3 regions of the Streptomyces sp. NPDC101118 genome follow, and region 2 is predicted to be linked to each of the others. Evidence: riboswitches for the same ligand, from Rfam matches in the RefSeq annotation. Region 2 holds a riboswitch; each other region holds the start of a gene.

Region 1 (3,796 bases), on a different contig from region 2:
CGCGGGTGCCCGGCACGACGGCCAGGTCGGCGTCGGCCAGCTCCTCGGGACGGTCCACGAACCGCACCACCACGCCCGGCTCGGCGGCCAGCGCGTCCACGTCCGTGAAGTTCGACATCAGCGGCACCGCGCACACCGCGACCCGCAGCACGTCCTCGCCGACCGGCGGCGCCACCACCGACTCGCGGACCGCGCCGCGCAGCGAGACGCGCAGCCCGTCCTCCTCGTCGATGCCCAGCCCGTGCCGGAACGGCAGCACGCCGTACGTCGCGCGGCCGGTGAGCCCGCGCAGCATCTCCAGGCCGGGCTCCAGCAGCGAGACGTCGCCCCGGAACTTGTTGACCAGGTAGCCGGCCACCAGCTCCTGGTCCTCGGCGCTGAGCAGGGCGGTGGTGCCGAAGAAGGACGCGAACACCCCGCCCCGGTCGATGTCGCCGACCACGACCACCGGGAACCGGGCCGCCCGGGCGATGCCCATGTTCACGATGTCGGTGCGCCGCAGGTTGATCTCGGCCGGGCTGCCGGCCCCCTCGCAGATCACGGCGTCATACGTGCCCCGCAGCTGCTCCAGGCAGTCCGTCACCACACCGAGCAACTGCTCCTGACGGCCGCCGTGGTAGCCGCGGGCGCTCATCTCGCCCACCGGCCGGCCCAGCAGCACCACCTGGCTGGAGCGGTCGCTGCCGGGCTTGAGGAGCACCGGGTTCATCAGCGCGGTCGGCTCCACCCGGGCCGCCTGGGCCTGCATGGCCTGGGCGCGGCCGATCTCGGCGCCCTCGCGCGTGACGAAGGAGTTGAGGGACATGTTCTGCGCCTTGAAGGGCGCGACCTTCACGCCCTGCCGGGCGAGCCAGCGGCAGATGCCGGCGGTGACGACGCTCTTCCCCGCGTCCGAGGTGGTGCCGGCGACCAGCAGACCGCCGCCGAGCCGTGCCGAGGAGCCGCTCATGCCCTGCCTTCCTTGTGGGTGCGCGCGATGCGCGCCGCGAGGGTCCGGCCGGCCACGCAGGCGCCCAGCGCCAGCCACGTGACCCGCCGGGAGAGCCGTACCGCCCGTTCGATGTCCGGCACGGCGACCGGGCGGCCGGCCGCGCCGTTGAGCACCGGCCGGTGCTCGACGCGTCCGCCGTACGCGAGGGTGCCGCCCATCCGTACGCCGAGCGCCCCCGCGAAGGCGGACTCGACCGGTCCGGCGTTGGGGCTGGGGTGCTTGGCCGCGTCCTGCTGCCAGGCCCGGACCGCCCCCCGACGATCCGGGCCCGCCAGCACCGCCGCGGCGGCCGTGAGCCGCGCTCCCGGCCAGCCCGCGAGGTCGTCCAGCCGGGCCGAGGCCCAGCCGTAGCGGAGGTAACGGGGCGACTTGTGGCCCACCATGGCGTCCAGCGTGTTCACGGCGCGGAATGCGGCCAGTCCCGGGACGCCCGCGACCGCGCCCCAGACCAGGGCCCCGACCACGGCGTCCGAGGTGTTCTCGGCGACCGACTCCACGACCGCCCGCGCGATCTGCTGCTCGTCCAGGGAGTGCGGGTCGCGCCCGCACAGGTGGGGCAGGCGTTCGCGGGCCACGTCGGCATCGCCGGCGGCGAGCGCCCCGCCGATGGCCCGCGCCTCACGGGCCAGCGAGGTGCCGCCGACCACGGCCCAGGTGGCGGTGGCGGTCAGCGCGATACGGAGCGGGGCGGGCCTGGAGCGCACGGCGCGGGCGCCGAGCGCGCCCAGGGCCGCCGCACCACCGGCGCAGAGGAGTGTGTGGAGTGCGCCGCGGCCCCGGTGGTCGCGCCAGAGGGCGCGTTCCACGGCGGCGGCGGCGCGTCCGAAGGCGGCGACGGGGTGCCCGCGGCGCGGATCACCGAGGATCCGGTCGCCGATCAGGCCCGCCGCCGCGCCGTACGCGAACACGCGGTCGGCACGCATGGCAGGTATGTCCTCACTCAGGGTCCGCGCCCTGGTTCGACGTAAACCGGCGGTGAGAGTTCCTGGCTCCCGGGGCTGGTGTGCTCCCCGGTGACAGTGGCGGGACCGCGCCGGATTCGCACCGGACTTCCTCTCCTGCCGCCGTGATGGCTCGGGCAGTCCACCACGCACCGCGACAGCCCGTCAACTTGCCGTTGACCTGCCCTTAAGGGAACGCCCGGGGGAGTGCGGGCCACGACGGGGACAACGCGGCGGGACACGCAAAAGAACTCCCCCGCGGGTGTCCCGCGGGGGAGTTCGGGCCGTCAGGTCAGCTGACGATCAGGTAGATGCCGTACGCCACGGCCGCCGCGCAGAGCGCGAAGGAGGCGTACGCGCCCGTGCGGGCCAGGGTGGCGCTGCCGCCCCGCTCGGTGGCCGCCTCGTGCTTCGAGAGGCCGACGATGCCGAGGGTGAAGAGCGTCACCAGGAGCACGGTGGCCGACAGGCTCACGCCGAAGACGGAGCCGAGGGCTGCCCAGTCGATGTCCATACCGCTTGATCCTCTGTGGTCAGACCGCGGCGGCCGGGGCCGCCGGGGACTCGGGGTGCTGGGAGGGGGCCGGGATGGTGGCCTTGAGGTCCTCGTCCGCGACGGCGGCGGTGGTGCCGGCCGGCGGCGGGGTCACGGCCGCGATGGCGGTGGTGACCACACCGGGCTCCTCGGCGTCCACGTCGTTGACGTTGTTGTGGTCGACGACCTGGCGGCGCGAGATCAGCCAGATGGCGAGGCAGGAGCCGACGAGGAAGACCGCGACGGCGGCGACGCCCCAGTCGCCCTGGCGGGTGACCAGCTCGGCGCCGGCGCTGACCAGCGCGGCGGCCGGCAGGGTCAGGCCCCACGCGACGAACATGCGGGTGGCGGTGGACCAGCGGACCACGCCGCCCTTGCGGCCGAGGCCGGCACCCATGACCGCGCCGGAGCACGAGTGGGTGGTGGAGAGGGAGAAGCCCAGGTTGGAGGAGGCCAGGATGACGCTCGCGGCCGAGGTCTGGGCGGCGAAGCCCTGCTGCGGCTGGAGGTCGGTCAGGCCCTTGCCCATGGTGCGGATGATGCGCCAGCCGCCGAGGTAGGTGCCGAGGGCGATGGCCATACCGGCGGAGACGATGACCCAGACCGGCGGGTTCGCGTCGGGCGCGATGGCGCCGCCGGCGATCAGGGCCAGGGTGATGATGCCCATCGTCTTCTGCGCGTCGTTGGTGCCGTGCGCCAGGGAGACCAGGCCCGCGGAGGCGATCTGCCCGGCGCGGTAGCCCTTGGCGGAGGTCTTCTCGCCGACCTTGTTGCCCAGCTTGTACGTGACCTTGGTGGCCAGCATCGCGGCCACGCCGGCCACGATCGGGGCGGCGACGGCGGGGATGAGGACCTTGGTGACGACGACGCCGCCGTTGACGGCGCCGATGCCCGCGGAGGCGACCGCGGCACCGATCAGACCACCCATCAGGGCGTGGGAGGAGCTGGACGGCAGTCCGACCAGCCAGGTCAGCAGGTTCCAGAGGATCGCGCCGACCAGGGCGGCGAAGATCACTTCAGGCTGGATGCCCTCCTCGTTGACCAGGCCCTTGGAGATCGTCTTGGCGACCTCCACGGACATGAACGCGCCGACGAGGTTGAGCACGGCGGACATGGCCACCGCCGTCTTGGGCTTGAGAGCGCCAGTCGAGATGGTGGTGGCCATCGCGTTGGCGGTGTCGTGGAAACCGTTCGTGAAGTCGAAGACGAGAGCGGTAACGATCACGATCCCGAGGAGAAGCGTTATGTGCTCCATTTACCCAGGCTTCTGTTTGAGGTCAGTGGCTTCGTTGAACGTAGGCAACCTGAGTGAACGGAAGATGAACTGGG
Region 2 (3,796 bases):
CTGCCAGGGCGAGGTCGGCTCGGCCTGCTCGATGGCGGCGGGCGCCCTCGCCGAGGTACTGGGCGGCACCCCGGAGCAGGTGGAGAACGCGGCCGAGATCGGCATGGAGCACAACCTGGGCCTGACCTGCGACCCGGTCGGCGGCCTGGTCCAGATCCCGTGCATCGAGCGCAACGGCATGGCGGCGGTCAAGGCCGTCACGGCGGCCAAGATGGCGATGCGCGGCGACGGCAGCCACAAGGTCTCCCTGGACAAGGTCATCAAGACCATGAAGGAGACCGGCGCCGACATGAAGATCAAGTACAAGGAGACCGCCCGCGGCGGCCTCGCGGTCAACGTCATCGAGTGCTGACCGGCCCGTCGCCACGACGGTAGGACGCCGAGGGGCGGTACCCGGAACTTCCGGGTACCGCCCCTTCTTTTCTGTTTTCTCCCCGGACCGTGCAACCGGGCGGGGGGTGCGGGGTGTCTTCCGTGGTGACACCACTGTCCCCACATCCGGAGAATCGGGGGACGCAATGCCTCACCGTCACTTCAACCGCCGGCGCCTCGTGGCCGTGGCCACGGGTGTCGTCCTCACCGCCGGGATCGGGCTCGCCGTACCGGCTTCCGCGTTCGCGCAGTCCCGCGCGGCCGTTCCCGCCACGACCACCGCGACGCAGACGCCGCTCGTGGTCAACGCCCGCTGGGGCGGGCACTGCACGTACGACCGGCTCGTCATCGACATCAAGGGGTACATCCCGACGACGACGGTGAAGCGGGTCTCCGAGCTGCGCTACGACGGCTCGGGCAAGCTGGTGCCGCTCGCCGGGCGGTACTTCCTGGAGATCAAGCTGACGCCGGCCGCGGCGCACAACGACGCGGGCCAGTCCGTCTACAAGGGCCCTAAGCTGCAGAAGATCTATCTTCCGAAGCTCAAGGGCATCGCCCTGACCGGCGACTACGAGGGTGTCGTCACCTTCGGCGCCGCGTTCAACACCTATCCGTACTACAGCACGTTCAAGCTCCACAACCCGGAGCGCTTCGTGCTGGACGTCAAGCACTGGAACGTCTGCTGAGCGTTCCGGCACGGTCGGAGTGAGGGGCCGGGCGCGCACGCGTCCGGCCCCTCACGTGTCCGGCGGACCGGAGGCCGGGTTGTGAGTGATCCACACGGGCGATTAGGGTCATTGGGCCTTGGTGTACGGGAAACCGGTGTGAAACCGGTGCGGCCCTCGCCACTGTGATCGGGAAGTCCGGCTCCACTCCGCGAGGAAGCCACTGGGCTGCCGCGGCTGACCGACCGCGCAGCCCGGGAAGGCGGAGCCCGGGCATCAGCACCCGTGAGCCAGGAGACCGGCCAGGGCGCGTTGTCCATCCACGAGGTGCTGGAGAGGTCTCCCCCACTCATGCATATAGCCGAGGGGTTTCTGCCCCCGTTGCACGCGGCCGCCTGGGGCGCCGCGTCCGCTCCCTTCGTCGTCCACGGGGTCCGCGCGCTGACCCGCGAGGTGAAGGCGAACCCCGAGAGCACACTGCTGCTCGGCGCGTCCGGAGCATTCACTTTCGTCCTGTCCGCCCTGAAGATCCCTTCGGTGACGGGCAGTTGTTCCCACCCCACGGGCACCGGGCTCGGCGCCATCCTGTTCCGGCCGCCGGTGATGGCCGTACTGGGCACGATCACGCTGCTGTTCCAGGCCCTGCTGCTGGCCCACGGGGGCCTGACCACCCTGGGCGCCAACGTCTTCTCGATGGCGATCGCGGGCCCCTGGGCCGGGTACGGGACGTACCTGCTGCTGCGCAGGACCGGGGTCCCGCTGATGGTGTCCGTGTTCTTCGGCGCCTTCGTCGCGGACCTGAGCACGTACTGCGTCACGAGCGTCCAGCTCGCCCTGGCGTTCCCCGACCCGGCCACCGGAGTCGCGGGCGCGCTCGCCAAGTTCGGCGGCATCTTCGCCCTCACCCAGATCCCGCTCGCCATCAGCGAGGGGCTGCTGACGGTGCTCGTGATGCGGCTGCTGTCGCAGTCGAGCAAGGCGGACCTGCTGCGCCTCGGGGTGCTCAAGGGCTCCGGTGCGGGGTCCGGCACGCAGTCCGGTGCGGCCGCGGAGGTCGCGCGATGAGCCGCAACGCGAAGATCAACTCCCTGCTGCTGCTCCTGGTCGCGGCGCTGGCGGTGCTGCCGCTCGCGCTGGGGCTGGGCGAGGGCAAGGAGGAGCCGTTCGCCGGCGCGGACGCACAGGCCGAGGCGGCGATCACCGAGCTGGAGCCGGACTACGAGCCCTGGTTCTCGCCGCTGTACGAACCGCCGTCGGGCGAGATCGAGTCGGCGCTGTTCGCCCTCCAGGCGGCACTGGGCGCGGGCGTGCTCGCGTACTACTTCGGGCTGCGGCGGGGCCGGCGCCAGGGCGAACTGAAGAGCGCCCTGCGGGCCGCGGGGATGCCCCGCGAGGGCGGTGCGGGCGAATCGGCGGAGGCCTCCGGCCCGGCCGGTTCGAGCGGCTCGGCCGGTCCCGCCGGCTCATCCGGTCCCGCCGGCTCGTCCGGTCCCGCCGGCTCATCCGGTTCGGACGCGTAGCCGGTGCTGCCCATCGACGCGGCGGCGCACGCGAGCCGCTGGCGCCGCCGCCACCCCCTGGAGAAGGCCGTGCTGGGGCTCGGGCTGACCGTCTCGGCGGTCTGCCTGCCGCCCTGGCCCGGCGGCCCGGTCGTCGCGGCGGCTTCCCTCGCGGTGCTGCTCGGTCCGGCCGGGGTGGCGCCGCGCCGGCTGTGGCGGGCGTTCCGGATCCCGCTGGGGTTCTGTTTCACCGGCGCGGCCCCGCTGCTCCTCCAGGTGGGCGGCGACGCCGGCTGGGTGTCCCTGGCGCCGCACGGCCCGGTGGCCGCCACCGAGCTGCTGCTGCGCACCTCGGCGGCGTCGCTGGGGGTGCTGCTGTTCGCCTTCACCACCCCGGTCTCGGACGTGCTGCCGCGGCTGGTGCGGGCCGGCGTGCCCGCGCCGGTCGTGGACGTGGCGATGGTGATGTACCGGATCAGCTTCCTGCTGCTCGACTCGGTGGCCCGGATCCGGCAGGCCCAGGCCGCCCGGCTGGGGGCCACCGGTCGGGCGGCGGCCTGGCGTTCGCTGGCCGGGCTGGCGGCGACCTCGTTCGTCCGGGCCTTCGACCGGGCGGCCCGGCTCCAGTCCGGCCTGGCCGGGCGGGGCTACGACGGGACGCTGCGGGTGCTGGTGCCGGAGGCGGCCGTGTCGTGGCGCTTCCTGGGGGCCACGGGTGTACTGCTGGGCGCGGTCGTCGCGCTCACCTTGGGAGTGGAGGGGCTGTGGCTGTGATGCCGGTCGTGGAGCTGGTGGCGGCGGGGTACGCGTACGAGGACGGGCCCGCGGTGCTGGCGGACGTCGGCTTCGGGATCCCGGCCGGCCGCGCGCTGGTGCTGCTGGGCCGCAACGGCGCGGGGAAGACCACGCTGCTGCGGCTGCTGAGCGGGGGGCTGCGGCCGGGCTCGGGGGAACTGCGGCTGGACGGCGAGCGGGTGCGGCACGACCGCGCCGGGCTGACCCGGCTGCGGACCTCCGTACAGCTGGTGACGCAGGACCCTGACGACCAGCTGTTCGCCGCGTCGGTGGAGCAGGACGTGTCGTTCGGCCCGATGAACCTGGGCCTGCCGGAGGAGGAGGTCCGGGCGCGGGTGGCGGAGGCGCTGGCCGCGCTGGACATCGAGGTTCTGCGGGACCGGCCCACGCACCTGCTGTCCTTCGGGCAGCGCAAGCGGGCCGCGATCGCCGGGGCGGTGGCGATGCGGCCGCGGGTGCTGATCC
Region 3 (3,796 bases), on a different contig from region 2:
TCGCTCCGCGCGACCACCCGCGCCAACGAGGAGCAGGACTGGCTCAAGACCAGCCTCGCCCGGGTGTCCGGCCAGATCCAGGGCCTGCGGGACCTCCCCGCCGTCGCCGAGCTGATCATGCGGGAGGTGCCGCCGCTCGTCTCCGCCCAGTACGGCAGCTTCTTCCTCGCCCAGCCGGGCTCCGCGGGCACCGAACTGGTCGCCATCGCCTCGTACGGCCTGCCCGACGACCCGGCCGACGGCCCCCGGCGCTTCCTGCCGGGCCAGTCGCTGGTCGGACAGGCCGCGCTCGACCGCAGACCGCTCGTCGTGGACGACGTACCGCCCGGTTACGCCACGGTCGCCTCCGGCACCGGGGCCATCGACCCGACCACCCTCATCGTGCTGCCCATCGTGGCCGAGGACCAGGTGCTGGGCGCGCTGGAACTGGCCGCGCTGCGGCCCTGGAGCCCCGTGCACCGGGACTTCCTGGAGCAGTTCGCCGAGCTGGCCGCGGTCAACGTCGGCTCCCTGATCGCCAACGCGCGCACCGACGAGCTCCTCGACCGCTCCCAGCGCCTCACCGTCGAACTGCGCGCCCGGTCCCAGGAACTCCAGGTCCGGCAGGGCGAACTCCAGCGCAGCAACGCCGAACTGAAGGAGAAGGCGGCCCTGCTGGCCGACCGCAACCGCGACATCGAGCGCAAGAACCTGGAGATCGAGCAGGCCCGCCAGGAGCTGGAGGAACGCGCCCAGCAGCTGTCCCGCACCTCGATGTACAAGTCGGAGTTCCTGGCCAACATGAGCCACGAACTGCGCACCCCGCTCAACAGCCTGCTGATCCTGGCCCAGTTGCTCGCCCAGAACCCCGACGGCAACCTCACGGAGAAGCAGGTCGACTACGCCACGGTGATCCACTCCGCCGGCTCCGACCTGCTCCAGCTGATCAACGACATCCTGGACCTGTCGAAGGTCGAGGCCGGCAAGATGGACGTGCACCCCGAGCCGGTCTCGCTGCGCCGCCTGCTCGACTACGTGGACGCCACCTTCCGCCCGGTGGCCGACGAACGCGGCCTCGACTTCCGCGTCTCGGCCGCGACCGACGTCGCCGACGAACTGGTCACGGACGAGTCCCGGGTCCGCCAGGTGCTGCGCAACCTGGTCTCCAACGCCCTCAAGTTCACCGAGACCGGCGGCGTCGAACTCGGCGTCGAGGTCCCGGACCCCGACCTGGTCCCGACGGAGCTGCGCGGCGCGGGCCCCCTGCTCGCGTTCACGGTCACCGACACCGGGATCGGCATCCCCCAGGACCGGCTCGACTCCGTCTTCGGCGCCTTCCAGCAGGGCGACGGCACCATCGCCCGGCACTACGGCGGCACCGGCCTGGGCCTCACCATCAGCCGCGAGGTGGCGGTGCTGCTCGGCGGCGTGATCACCGTGCGGAGCACCGAGGGCGAGGGCAGCAGGTTCGCCCTGTACCTGCCGGTGCGCATCGGCCGGGACGCCGCGGAGCGGGCTCCCGACGAGTCCGGGACGGCGGCCGAGGAGCTGGGCGAGGAGACCGGCACGGCGACCCTGGCGGGACGCACCGTGCTGGTCATCGACGACGACCCCCGCAACGTCTTCGCGCTCACCGAGATCCTGCGCGGTGCCGGGATGGAGGTGCTCAGCTCGGGCAACGGCGAGGCCGGCATCGAGCTGCTGATCGCCCACCGGGAGGTGGAACTCGTCGTGATGGACCTGATGATGGCCGGGCTCGACGGGTACGCCGCCACCCGCGCCATCCGCGCGATGCCCGAGTTCGCCACGGTGCCGGTCGTGGTGGTCACGGCCAAGGCCATGCCGGACGACCGGACCGAGGCCCTGGCCGCCGGGGCCACCGACTACGTCACCAAGCCGGTCGACCCGGAGCGGCTGCTGGCCGCCGTGCGGACCTGGCTGGCGGTGGACTGAGGGGCCCTACACCGCCGAGCCGAGCCTGAGGTTCCAGCGGCCCGCGCGGCCGCTGAGTTCCGTCGTCGTGCCGGGGCGGGCGTCCAGCCGCCAGAAGACCGCCGGCGGCAGGCCCAGGGCGTGCACGACGGCCGCGCGGACGAAGGCCTGCTCGGCCTCCACGCGGTGCGGGCCCGGAGCAAGTCCGGCCAGCCAGTCCCCGGCACGGGCGACCAGCTCCTCGACCGATTCGCCGCCGGGGGGCGCGTACGCAGGGTCGGTGAGCCAGCGGTGCACGGCGGCCGGGTCCTCGGCGGCCACCTCGTCCAGCGTGCGGCCGGCCCAGACCCCCGTACGAAGGCCGAACGGGCCTCCGGCGCCGAACCGCCCCCGCCCCGCGTCGCCGTCCAGGAGCGGGGTGACCAGGCGAACTCGTACCGATGGGGGGTTCATAAGCGGAGCATAAACGCGGTACGGTCTCGGACGACATGACGACGGTATGACGGAAGCACCGGTGAGAATCCGGCACGGTCGCGCCACTGTGAATCCCCTCCCACGGGCGGGGTGAGTCAGACCCGTAGCCGTCGTTGAGTGCACCACTGACCGGGACGCGTGTTCCCTCTGGAGGTACTGCCATGGCTCAGACCGCCGTGCCCGCGACGACCGAAGTCGCCCCCATCGCCCCCATCTCCCTGAAGACGCTGGCTCCTTGGGCCGTGTTCTTCGGCGTCGTGATGCTGGTCCTGCTCTACTTCGTCGGTGCCGAGCAGGGCGCCACCTCCGTCATGCAGGGCGAGACCATCCACGAGTGGCTGCACGACGGCCGCCACCTCCTCGGCTTCCCCTGCCACTGATCCAACGGCGAGGAACCGATCGTGAACTCTGTCTCCGTACGGGCCCTGCTGGTCCGCGGAATGCTGGCGGGGCTGGTCGCGGGCGTGCTCGCGATGCTGGTCTCGTACTTCCTCGGTGAGTCGAAGGTCGACGCGGCCATCGCCATCGAGGAGGCGGGCGCCCACGCGGCGGCCGCCGGCCACGCCCACGAGCACGCCGAGGAGGTCGTCAGCCGCGCCCTGCAGTCCACGGCCGGTCTGGCCACCGGCGTCGTGCTCTACGGCGTCGCGCTGGGCGGCATCGCGGCGCTTGTCTTCTGCTTCGTCCTGGGCCGCATCGGGCGGTTCGGGGCGCGGGCGACGGCCGCACTGGTGACGGCCGGGGCCTTCGTGGCCGTGACGCTCGTGCCGTTCTTCAAGTACCCCGCCAACCCCCCGGCCGTCGGCGACCCCGACACCGCCGGGAAGCGCACCGTGCTCTACCTGCTGATGATCGCGCTGAGCGTGCTGCTGTCGGCGGGTGCGGTGATCCTGGGACGCCGGCTGGCGCCCAGGCTCGGCAACTGGAACGCCTCCGTCGCCGCGGGCGTGTTCTTCGTCGCCGTGATCACCCTGGCGTACGCGTTCCTGCCCGCCGTGAACGAGGTGCCGGCGGACTTCCCGGCCACCCTGATCTGGCAGTTCAGGCTCGCCTCCCTGGCGATCCAGGCCACGCTGTGGGCCGCCTTCGGCGTGGCCTTCGGCATCCTCGCGGAGCGGGTGCTGGAGCCCGCGCCGGCCGCGCCGGCGGGGAACACCGCCGGCAATTCCGCCGCAACTGCCGCCTGAGGAGCTGTTTCTGCCTTCTCAGGACTACTTCACACGCTGCCCCTTCGGGTACAACGGCCCTGTCACAAGGGCGAGTTATCCGGGGGGCGGCGCCGTGAACGAACCTGTCACGCGACAGCGGGTCTGGTACTGGTACGGCTGGACGGGCTCCGCGCCGTTCTGGCTGAACGCGTTATTGCTGGGGCTCGTGCCCTTCCTGCACGTGCTGCTGGTCCCGCAGATAG

The links. A riboswitch is a leader RNA that binds a small molecule or an ion and turns the genes downstream of it on or off. The one in region 2 is predicted to bind cobalamin.
Region 1: it holds a riboswitch for cobalamin, as region 2 does, so the genes downstream of both, ACIQUQ_RS08670 (cobalamin biosynthesis protein) here and ACIQUQ_RS01775 (energy-coupling factor ABC transporter permease) in region 2, are expected to answer to the same signal.
Region 3: it holds a riboswitch for cobalamin, as region 2 does, so the genes downstream of both, ACIQUQ_RS10370 (CbtB-domain containing protein) here and ACIQUQ_RS01775 (energy-coupling factor ABC transporter permease) in region 2, are expected to answer to the same signal.

The regions. Positions count from the first base shown of each region.
Region 1 covers NZ_JBIVZG010000003.1:613,053-616,848, forward strand. Annotated here, with positions in the region: gene ACIQUQ_RS08665 (cobyric acid synthase) at 1-949, opposite strand, end outside; gene ACIQUQ_RS08670 (cobalamin biosynthesis protein) at 946-1,914, opposite strand; cobalamin riboswitch at 1,950-2,095, opposite strand; gene ACIQUQ_RS08675 (hypothetical protein) at 2,225-2,446, opposite strand; gene ACIQUQ_RS08680 (anion permease) at 2,466-3,722, opposite strand.
Region 2 covers NZ_JBIVZG010000001.1:399,939-403,734, reverse strand. Annotated here, with positions in the region: gene ACIQUQ_RS01785 (L-serine ammonia-lyase) at 1-352, shown strand, start outside; gene ACIQUQ_RS01780 (hypothetical protein) at 519-1,058, shown strand; cobalamin riboswitch at 1,161-1,359, shown strand; gene ACIQUQ_RS01775 (energy-coupling factor ABC transporter permease) at 1,389-2,102, shown strand; gene ACIQUQ_RS01770 (energy-coupling factor ABC transporter substrate-binding protein) at 2,099-2,557, shown strand; gene cbiQ (cobalt ECF transporter T component CbiQ) at 2,561-3,310, shown strand; gene ACIQUQ_RS01760 (energy-coupling factor ABC transporter ATP-binding protein) at 3,310-3,796, shown strand, end outside.
Region 3 covers NZ_JBIVZG010000004.1:331,137-334,932, forward strand. Annotated here, with positions in the region: gene ACIQUQ_RS10360 (HAMP domain-containing protein) at 1-1,932, shown strand, start outside; gene ACIQUQ_RS10365 (histidine phosphatase family protein) at 1,939-2,364, opposite strand; cobalamin riboswitch at 2,369-2,512, shown strand; gene ACIQUQ_RS10370 (CbtB-domain containing protein) at 2,547-2,765, shown strand; gene ACIQUQ_RS10375 (CbtA family protein) at 2,787-3,572, shown strand; gene ACIQUQ_RS10380 (hypothetical protein) at 3,760-3,796, shown strand, end outside.